One region of the Azospirillum baldaniorum genome, then DNA from elsewhere that is predicted to be linked to it. Evidence: predicted binding sites of a transcription regulator. Region 1 holds the regulator's gene; the other holds the start of a gene.

What was found. Region 1 encodes LexA, which represses DNA repair genes until DNA is damaged. Its sites were predicted from a motif close to ATGTTCTANTTTGGTTC; they were not measured.
Region 2: the regulator LexA is predicted to act here: its motif matches at 2,553-2,569, upstream of Sp245p_RS28185 (putative DNA modification/repair radical SAM protein).

What each region holds. Positions count from the first base shown of each region.
Region 1 covers NZ_CP022253.1:2,067,923-2,073,316, forward strand. The annotation lists gene Sp245p_RS09790 (molybdopterin molybdotransferase MoeA) at 1-996, shown strand, start outside; gene lexA (transcriptional repressor LexA) at 1,153-1,851, shown strand; gene Sp245p_RS09800 (ComEC/Rec2 family competence protein) at 1,877-4,069, opposite strand; gene gltX (glutamate--tRNA ligase) at 4,234-5,394, shown strand, end outside.
Region 2 covers NZ_CP022260.1:340,239-345,632, reverse strand. The annotation lists gene Sp245p_RS28195 (ABC transporter permease) at 1-1,379, shown strand, start outside; gene Sp245p_RS28190 (serine hydrolase domain-containing protein) at 1,392-2,444, opposite strand; gene Sp245p_RS28185 (putative DNA modification/repair radical SAM protein) at 2,592-3,806, shown strand; gene Sp245p_RS28180 (UdgX family uracil-DNA binding protein) at 3,809-5,212, shown strand; gene Sp245p_RS28175 (hypothetical protein) at 5,243-5,394, opposite strand, start outside.

The DNA.
Region 1 (5,394 bases):
ATCGGCGAGTCCGCCGCCGGCCACGCCTTCGCCGGATCGGTTGGAGCCGGCGAGGCCGTGCGCATCTTCACCGGCGCGCCCCTGCCCGCCGGCGCCGACGCCGTGGTGATGCAGGAGGATTGCGAGGACGCCGGGGATCGCGTGCGCGTCGGGCGCGCCGTGCCCGCGGGGCGCTTCATCCGTCCCGCCGGACTGGACTTCACCGCGGGAGAGGAGTTGCTTCCCAAGGGACGGCTGCTCACCGCCCGCGACGTCGCCCTGGCCGCCGCGGCCAACCTGCCCTGGCTGCGCGTCCACCGCCGACCGCGGGTCGCCGTGCTCGCCACCGGGGACGAGATCGCCCTGCCCGGCGATCCGCTGGGACCGAGCCAGATCGTCAGTTCCAACGCGCTCGGCCTGTGCGCGCTGGTCGCCAGCCAGGGCGGGCTCGCCCACAATCTCGGCGTGGCCAAGGACGATCCGGAGCATCTCGCCGCCATGGCCGCCGGGGCGGCCGGCTGCGACCTGCTGGTGACCACGGGCGGCGCCTCGCAAGGCGAGCACGACCATGTGCGCGATGTGCTGGGCGGGCTGTCGTTGGATTTCTACCGCGTCGCCATGAAGCCCGGTAAGCCGTTGATTTTCGGGACGGCGAGCGGCGTGCCGCTGCTCGGCCTGCCCGGCAATCCGGTGTCCACCGGGGTGGCCGCCCTGCTGTTCCTGGTGCCCGTCCTTCGCCGTCTCCAGGGGTTGCCCGCCGAGAACGCCACGCTCACGGCGCGGCTTGGCGCGCCGCTGAAGGCCAACGACGACCGCACGGATTTCCTGCGCGCCACCCTGTCCACCGGGGCGGACGGCGAGCCCGTCGCCACCCCCTTCCCGCGCCAGGACAGCGCGATGATGTCCCGGCTGGCCCGGGCCGACGCCCTGATCGTCCGCGAGCCGCAGGCAACCGCCGCCGCCGTGGGCGACCGCGTGACGGTGATCCCGCTGAGCGGCGGTGTCCTGTCGCTTTAATCCGTTCCGCACGGGAAATCCATTTGGGAGTCCTGTCCGTCGATTTGCGATTGATTTCATCCGTAGGGCTTGACGGGGGTTAAGAACCAAACTAGAACAAGATGGAACGTTTTGCTTTTGTTCCATATCTAGTGCGGAACCGGCCGGGAGGCACAAATGCTCACGCGCAAGCAGCATGAATTGCTGCTTTTCATCAACGAGCGGCTCGGACAGGGCGGTGTGTCCCCTTCCTTCGACGAAATGAAGGACGCTCTCAACCTGAAGTCCAAGTCGGGCATCCACCGCCTCATCACGGGGCTGGAGGAGCGCGGCTTCATCCGCCGCCTGCCCCACCGCGCCCGCGCGCTGGAGGTGCTGCGCCTGCCGGAGGGGCTTGAGACCGCCCGCACCCGGCCGCCGCGCGCCAAGTTCCAGCCCAACGTCATCAAGGGCGACTTCAGCTTCGCGGGACGCGAGGCGAACCCGGCGTCCGAATCCGTGCAGTTGCCGCTCTACGGCCGAATCGCCGCGGGCACGCCCATCGAGGCGTTGCGCGACGGTTCCGCCTTCGTGGACATTCCCGCCGCCATGCTCGGCATGGGCGACCACTACGCGCTGGAAGTCGCCGGCGATTCCATGGTGGAGGCCGGCATCCTCGACCATGACACGGTGGTCATCCAGCGCTGCGACAGCGCGGAGAACGGCTCCATCGTCGTCGCCCTGGTCGACGACGCCGAGGTCACGCTGAAGCGCCTGCGCCGCAAGGGCAACACCGTGGCGCTCGAACCGGCCAACGCCGCCTACGAGACCCGCATCTTCGGCGCCGACCGCGTTCGGGTGCAGGGTCGCCTCGTCGGTCTGGTGCGGAAGTACTGACGGCAGGACGCGCCGGGGCGGCGGTTCAGCGCCCCCCGGTCTTTCCATCGGACAGCGTTCCGCCCATCGTCCTTCCTCCCATCGTCCACGGGCGGTCGCCGCGTTGCCCCCGGACGGTTTCCACCCGGATGCCCTTGTCCGACAGGGTGAGCGTGTGCGCGCCCTCCCGCCGCAGTTGCCAACGGTCGATGACCAGCGGCGCCCGGCACCCGCGCGACGGGGTCGCGATCACCACCGCGTCGGCCACCGCGCAATCCTCAGTCAAGGCGTCCGGCTGGCGCAGCAGCGCCACTGTCTTCCCCTGCGCGCGGTAAAGGCATCCCAGAGCGTCGCAGCGCAGCCGCCCGTCCAGGCTGACCCCGACGAGTGGCCAGACATCCTGACCGGCTTTCTCCTCCGGCTTCTCCATGCCGTCGCGCCGCCTCCACGTGTTGGCGGCCCGCCCGTCGCTGGCGGTGGACAGGCTGAGAATCCCCTCCGCGCCGCGCACGGCCATCAGTTTTCCGTCCTCCGACACCAGAATGTCGGGCCGCAGCGCGGCGGCCGGGGCGACCAGCCCGCCGGCCAGGGCCACCAGCCCCAGCCAGCGCCAGCGTCCCGTCCAGATGGCCAGCCACAGCCCGCCCAGCGTGACCGCCGCGATGGCGGCGTCCGGCATGGCCGGCAGGAACGCCGTCGCTCCGGGCAGTGCCGCGGTCCGCTCCGCCGTTTCAATGACCAGCCGAACGCCCCAACTCATCGCCGTGACCGCCGGCCCCTCCAGCCCGAAGGGCAGCAGCAGGTAGGAGAGCAGGCTGAAGGGCATGATCCACACCGTCGTAATGGGGATCGCCACCATGTTGGAGAGCACGCCGTAAAAGGCGACCTGCTGGAAATGGTAGAGCCCGTAGGGCGTCGTCGCGACCGTCGCCACCACGCTGGAAAAGGCGATGCCGCCCAGCGCCATGACGCCCTTGCCGAGCCAGCCCATCTCGCGCCGCCGACTCACCGCCCAGGGCGTGAACCGTTCGAAGGCGGCGATCAGGGCGACGACCGCCGCGAAGGACATCTGGAAGCTGGGCCCCAGCATCCCCTCCGGGTCGTAGAGGACGGTGACGATGCCCGCGAAGGCGACCAGCCGCATGCTGATCGGCGACCGGTCGGCGACGACCGCGCCCATGACGAGGCCGGTCATCAGCACGGACCGAAGCGTCGGCAGGGGCGCCCCCACCAGAAGCGTGTAGAGGATGGCCGACAGGATGCCGGCCAGCGCCGCGATCTTCTTGATCGGCCAGCGCAGCGCCACCCAGGGAACCAGGGCCAGAAGCGCCCGCACCACCCAGAAGACGATGCCCGCGGCGATGCCCACGTGGAGGCCGGAGATGGACAGAAGGTGGGCCAGACCGCTGTCGCGGAAGGCGTCCATCATCGGTTCGGGAATCGCCGCCGCGTCGCCGTTCAGCAAGGCGGCGGTGACGCTGGCCTCCGCGGAATCGCTCACGACGGCGCGCACCCGCTCGGCGATGGCGGCGCGCGCCCGCTCGAAGGCCACGGTCACCCGGCGCCAGCCACTGGGCGGCGGCGCCTCCTGCGCGACGGGGGCGCCGATGACGAAGCCGACCGCGCCGAAGCCTTCGAAATAGGCCCGCCGCTGCAGGTCGAAGGCTCCCGGCTCCGCCGGGGCGGCCGGCGGGTGGAGCATGGCGCGCAGCCGGACCACCGTCCCGGCCTCCGGCGGTGCCACCTTGGCCGGCAGATGCAGGCGGACCCGCTCCGGCGTCGCCTCCGGGGCCAGCCGCTCCACCGTCGGTTCACCGATCATCAGCCGCGTGCCGGTGGGCTGCCGCTCAACCGCCAGCACCCGCCCGGTGACCTGCACCGGCCCAAGCTCGCGCGTCAGCATCGGCGCCATCGCCGCCACGCTGTGCAGTTGCGCCGCGGCGAAGCCCAGAGCGACGCTCAACAGCCCCAGCAGCAGAACGACCGGCGCCAGACGCCGCCGCGCCAGCCACAGCAGCGCCAGACATCCGGCCGCGGCGCCCGGCCCCAGCCAGAGCGGCGGCTCGGCATGCAGGCCGAAATACAGGGCCACACCCGCCCCGGTCCCCACGGGCAGCCACAGCGCCCAGCGCTCCCGCTCCGCGGCGAGGCACTCCTGTGCCGCCGTGGAAAGGCGCGTGCCGACGCCGCGACGGACAGGGCCGGAATCGCCCTCCTCTGCCGCCAAACCTCCGGCCATGCCCTCTTCAACCCCGTGGGCCATACTGTCGCCTATGCGCGCAAGGCAAATGCCTCCGGCGCCGTTAATGTGTTACACCACCGCACCACCGCAGTCGCACCGCAGCCGCCGCATCTCGGCCGCCGCAGCACTGTAGCAGCGCCGAACCTGGAATTGAGCCTCCCATGACCGTCGTCACCCGTTTCGCCCCGTCGCCCACCGGCTTTCTCCACATCGGCGGTGCCCGAACCGCATTGTTCAACTGGCTGTACGCCCGACGCAACGGCGGCACGTACCTGCTGCGCATCGAGGACACCGACCGCCAGCGCTCGACGGACGCGGCGGTGGACGCCATCCTCGACGGCCTGTCCTGGCTCGGCCTCGACTGGGACGGCGACGCGGTCAGCCAGTTCGCCCGCAAGGACCGCCACGCCGAAGTGGCGCAGCAGATGCTGGCGGCCGGCCGCGCCTATTACTGCTACGCGAGCCCCGAGGAACTGGAGGAGATGCGCGCCGCCCAGAAGGCCGCGGGCCAGCCGGTGCGCTACGACGGGCGCTGGCGCGACCGCGACCCGTCCGAGGCTCCGGCCGGCGTGAAGCCGGTGATCCGCCTGAAGGCGCCGCAGGAGGGCGAGACGGTCCTGAAGGACCGCGTCCAGGGCGAGGTGACGGTGCAGAACGCCCAGCTCGACGATCTGATCCTGCTGCGCGCCGACGGCACCCCGACTTATCTGCTGGCGGTGGTGGTGGACGACCACGACATGGGCGTGACCCACGTCATCCGCGGCGACGACCATCTGACCAACACCTTCCGCCAGATCCAGATCTACAACGCCATGGGCTGGGACCTGCCGGAATTCGGCCACATTCCGCTGATCCACGGTCCGGACGGCGCCAAGCTGTCGAAGCGCCATGGCGCGCTCGGCGTCGACGCCTACCGCGACATGGGCTACCTGCCGGAGGCGATCCGCAACTACCTGCTGCGGCTCGGCTGGGGACACGGCGACGACGAGATCATCTCGACCGAACAGGCCGTGGAATGGTTCAACCTGGAGGGCATCGGGCGCTCCCCCTCGCGCTTCGACTTCGCCAAGCTGGAGAACCTGAACGCCCATTACATGCGGCAGGCCGACGACGCCCGCTTGGTGGGTCTGGCCACCCCGCGGCTGGAGGCCGAGCTTGGCCGCGCGCTGACCGAGTCGGAGCGGGATCTGCTGACCCGCGCCATGAACGGGCTGAAGCAGCGCGCCCGCACCGTGGTCGATCTCGCCCAGAGCGCCCGCTTCTACCTCGCCGCCCGTCCGCTGGCGATGGACGAGAAGGCCGCCGCGTTGTTGGACGAGAAG
Region 2 (5,394 bases), on a different contig from region 1:
CGATCTGGCGGGGGGCGGTGGATGGCTTGTCCCGGCCCTTGGGCTGGCGGACCCGTGGCGCCGTCGTGCTGCTCGGGCTGGCGCTCGCCAGTCTGCTCGCCGCCTGGACGGGCATGCCACTCGCGGTCGCCGGCTTCCTGCTCCTCGCCGGGCTGGTGGCGGCAGGCTTCGCGCTGCTGGGGCGCGGGCTCGCCAGTATGGCACGCCGGCTGGCGCGCGGACGGCGACCGGTGGTCCGGCTGGCCGTCGCCAACCTCGGTCGGCCCGGCGCGCCGACGGTCCCGGTGGCCGTCGCGCTGGGCATCGGCCTGACCCTGCTGGTGGCGGTCGGCGTGGTCGGACGGTCGGCCACCAGCCATGTCGCGGCGACACTGCCGACGCAGACGCCCTCCGTCGTCGCGCTGAACGTTCCCCCGCCGGACGGCATCGGCTTGAGCGAGCGCCTGTCCGCCCTGCCCGGCGTCGGGCGGGTCGAGACGGCGCCCTTTCTGCACGCCCGGATCAGCCGCCTCGACGGCATCGCCATCACCGAGGCGGACGCCCCGCGCTCCGTCGGCTGGGCGGTGCGCGGCGACCGTGGACTGTCCTGGCGCGACCGCCCCGCCGCTACCGACCGGATCGTCGCGGGGAGTTGGTGGCCCGAGGGCTATACCGGCCCGCCGCTCGCCTCGCTGGACGCGCAGGTCGCCCGCCGGTTGGGGCTGGCGGTGGGAGACAGCCTCACGCTGGCCCTGGCGAGCGGCCCACTGACCGCGACGGTCGCCAACCTCCGGCGCATCGACTGGACGCGGCTCGACCTGGATTTTCCGGTTCTCCTCTCCCCCTTCCCCGAACCGCCGCCGCACAGCCTCGTCACCGCCGTCTGGTCCTCGCCCGAAGCGGTTCCGGCGGTTGAGGCGGCGGTGACGCAGGCAATTCCGCAAGCCCCCACGATCCGCGTGGCGGAGGTTCTGGACACGCTCGGCTCGACCGTCCAGACCGTGCGCGGGCTTCTCGACGGCCTGTCCGCCGTCGCTCTCGGCGCGGCGGCCGTGGTCCTTCTCGGCGCCATCGCCAGCAGCGCCCGGCGGCGCCTTCAGGACATGGCGATCCTGCACGCCCTCGGAATCGGGCGACGTTCGATGGTCCAGGCGGTGGTGCTGGAATTCGTCCTCCTGGGGGCCGCGGTCGCCGCGGTCGCGGTTCCGCTCGGCTGGGCCGGCGGCGCAGCGGTGGTCGCCAGCCTTGCCGACGGCGCGCCCCTCCCCGGAGGCGCTGTTCCCCTGGCCGCCTTCCTCGGCACCGTCACCACGATGGCGGCGGTCGGAGCCGTGCTGGTGGCTTGGCTGCCGCGACGGGACGTGATGCGGCGGCTGCGCAGCGATGCGCTGTCCGCCTGACCCACCGGCCGGTCAGGCCATTTCCGCCGCCGGGATGATCGCGTCGGTCAGCAGGGCGTTGAGAAGGCCGACATGGCCGTCCGACCGCGCCGGCCGGCCGGGGTCGGAGGTGACGACGACGGTCAGCCCCAGCCCGGGCACCAGATAGAGCATCTGACCGCCATAGCCGCGCGCGTAGGCGACGCGGTGCCCCTTCGCCGTGGCGAGGAACCAGCCGTACCCGTAGTCGTCGCCGGAGAAGGGGGAGCGCGTGCGCGGCACCCACGACGCCTCCACCCAAGCGGCACTGATGACCGGCCGTCCGTTCCACAGGCCGCCTTGCCGCCACAACTCGCCGAAGCGAAAGAGGTCGAGCGGCGACAGCGCCATGTTGTTGCCGCCGAGGTAGAAGCCCTGCGGGTCGCGCGTCCAGGACGGCACGTCGATGCCCAGCGGCTCACCCAGCCACTCCCGCGCCAAGTCCAGAAGGCTGCGCCCCGACGCGCTGGACAGCGCCGCGCCCAGCAGATGGTAGCTCCCGGTCGAGTAAAGCATCCGCGCGCCCGGCTCGGTGACGAAGGGACGGCGCAGCGCGTCGACGACCCAGTTGCGGCTGTTGATCCAGCGGCCGTAGCCCGGCCCGGAGGTCGGTTCCAGACCGGCCTGCATGGTCAGAAGGTCGGCGATGGTGATCCGCCGTACCCGCGGATCGACGGCCGCCGGAACCAGTCCCGGCGCCGCCTCGGCCAACGGCACATCGACGCCACGCAGAACGCCGCGGTCGATGGCGATGCCGGCGAGCGAGGCGGCGATGGTCTTGGACACCGACTTCACGTTGACCGCGCGGTTCACCGCCGGTCCGCGGAAGGCTTCCGCCGACACCACCGCCCCGTTCCGCCCAATGACCAGCGCGTGGATCTGGTCGAGCCCGGCCGCCCGCTTGATCGCGCGGTCCAGCAGCACCGGATCGAACGCGACCCCCGGTTGAGCGGCAAGCAGCGGGCGGGTCAAGACGCAGCCAAGGGACGCGACGGTGGCGGTAAGGACGGTGCGGCGGCCGAGCCGGAGCGGCGGATTTCTGGTCATCCCGGATATGTGGTCCCGCTTCGCTGCCATCCAAGATTGCCACAGAGACCCTGATCGGACTTTGTCCCACCCAGTGCCGCACACGCCGCTTGCCTCCACACCTCATGAGAACATATTAAGAACACACAAGCAGCGTGGGATGGGACGATGGACGACGCCTTGATCGAGAAGCTCGGCATTCTGGCCGACGCGGCGAAATACGACGCCTCCTGCGCCTCGTCCGGCGCCAAGCCGCGCAGCGGCGGCAAGGAGGGGCTGGGCTCGACGACCGGTGCCGGCATCTGCCACGCCTACACGCCGGACGGGCGCTGCGTCTCGCTCCTGAAGATCCTGCTGACCAACCACTGCCTGTTCGACTGTGTGTATTGCATCAACCGGCGCTCCTCCAACGTCCGCCGCGCCCGCTTCACGGTGGCGGAGGTGGTGGAGCTGACGCTGGGCTTCTACAAGCGCAACTGCATCGAGGGGCTGTTCCTGTCCTCCGGCATCATCCGCTCGCCGGACCACACGATGGAGCAGATGATGCTGGTGGCGCGGACCCTGCGGCGCGACCACGGCTTCGCCGGCTACATCCACCTGAAAACCATCCCCGAAGCCAGCCCCTGGCTGATCGAGCAGGCCGGGCTGTGGGCCGACCGCCTGTCGATCAACCTCGAACTGCCATCCGACCACAGCCTGAAGGCCTTCGCGCCGGAGAAGAACGGCGGCACCATCAAGGCGGTGATGGGACAGGTCAACGAGCGCATCGTCGAGGCCAAGGAGGAGCGCCGCCGCTTCTCCCCCGCCGGGCAGAGCACCCAATTGATCGTCGGCGCCGACGACGCCACCGACCGCTCGGTCCTGGAGACCAGCGGCACGCTCTATCAGCGCTACGGGCTGCGCCGCGTCTATTATTCCGCCTTCAGCCCGATCCCGGAGGCCAGTTCGGTGCTGCCGGTCAAGCCGCCGCCGCTGCAACGGGAGAACCGGCTGTACCAGGCCGACTGGCTGCTGCGCTACTACGGCTTCACGGTGGAGGAGATCGCGTCCGGCGGCGAGGGTGGGATGCTCGACCTCGGCATCGACCCCAAGCTGGCCTGGGCGCTGAAGAACCGGGAGCGCTTCCCGGTCGACGTCAACCGCGCCGACCGCGAGATGCTGTTGCGGGTGCCGGGGCTGGGTGCGCGCGCCGTCGACAAGATCCTGTCGGCGCGCCGCCACACCCGCCTGCGCATGGAGGATCTGGGACGGCTCTCGAGCGGGCTGCGGCGGGCCCGCCCCTTCCTGATCGCCGCCGACTACCATCCCGTGGGCGGGCTGACCGACCGGCTGGACCTGCGCCAGCGCTTGGTCACGCCGTCCAGCCAGCTGAGCCTGTTCTGACGATGCACACGATCACCTTGCGGGAGGGTGCCGACCTCGACGGCTTCCGCCGGGCGGTGCGCCGCCTCGCCGCCTCTCGGACGGAACCCGACACGGTGCTGTGGAGCGTCGGCGCGCCGTCGCTGTTTGGCGACGATGCGGCGCCCGCTTCCGAAAACGGCCTGCCGCTCTTCCTGCCCCATGCGGTCGGGCAACTGATCGAAACCGTCGTCTGCCACGGCGATCCGGAACGCTACGCCCTGCTGCACCGGCTGGTCTGGCGGGTGCTGAACGGGGAGAGGGCGCTGCTCGACCAGCACGCCGACCCGCTGGTGCACCGGCTGGAGCGGCTCGACAAGGCGGTGCGCCGGGACATCCACAAAATGCACGCCTTCCTGCGCTTCCGCGCCCTACCGGACCCGGACGGCGGAGAGCGTTACGTCGCGTGGTTCGAGCCCGACCATCACATCGTCGAGGCGGTCGCTCCCTTCTTCGTCGAGCGTTTCGAAAGCATGGTGTGGACGATCCTGACGCCGAAAGGCTCGTTGCACTGGGACCGCCAACACCTGATGACCGGCCCGCCCGCAGAACGTCCGGACTCCTTGGCCGACGACCGCTTCGCCGAGGGCTGGCTGCGCTATTACGAGAGCACCTTCAACCCGGCGCGGGTCAACCCGACGGCCATGCGGGCGGAGATGCCGCGGAAATACTGGGTCAACATGCCGGAGACGGCGGCTATCCCGGCCATGGTCCGCTCCGCCCCCGCCCGCGTCCAGGCGATGCTGGAGGCGGAGGCCGCCATCCCGCGCCGCCGCACGCCCGAAAAGGCCGTGGCGGCGATGGCCCGGCAGGCCCCGGAAAGCCTCGCCGACTTGAACCGCCTGATCCAGCGCTCCGAACCGCTGGTGCCGGGCGCGACGCAGGCGGTGCTGGGCGAGGGGCCTGAGGGTGCGGCCATCGCCATCGTCGGCGAGCAGCCCGGCGACCAGGAGGACCGCGAGGCCCGCCCCTTCGTCGGCCCCGCCGGCCAGCTGCTGACCGCCGCGCTGGAGGAGGCCGGCATCGACCGCGGCAGCCTCTACCTGACCAACGCCGTCAAACATTTCAAATTCGTCCAGCGCGGCAAGCGGCGCATCCACCAGTCCCCCACCGCCGGCGAGGTCAAGCATTACCGCTGGTGGCTGATGACGGAACTGGGCTTCGTCCGCCCCCGCCTCGTCGTCGCGCTGGGAGCCACCGCGGCCCTGGCGCTGAGCGGCCGGCCCGTCGCGGTGCTGCGCGAGCGGGGTCCGATGGCCTTCGACGGGTGGGACGGCTTCGTCACCGTCCACCCCTCCTACCTGCTGAGGCTTCCCGGAGACGAGGAGCGGCGGCGGGCCCAGGCGGAGTTCGTGGCCGACCTGCGACGGGCCGCGGCGCTGGCGTGAGGCGGCACCCGACCGTCCCCTGCCAAACCCTCACACGCCCTGCTGCTTGAACCGCTTGCCCACCGTGCATTGGATGCGCTGAAGCTCGTACTTCGGGTGGTCGTTGATCCACTTGGCGCTCTCGATCTGACCGGCGATCGGGCAGCTCGACATGGTCAGGGGTTCGGTGTCGGGAACCATCG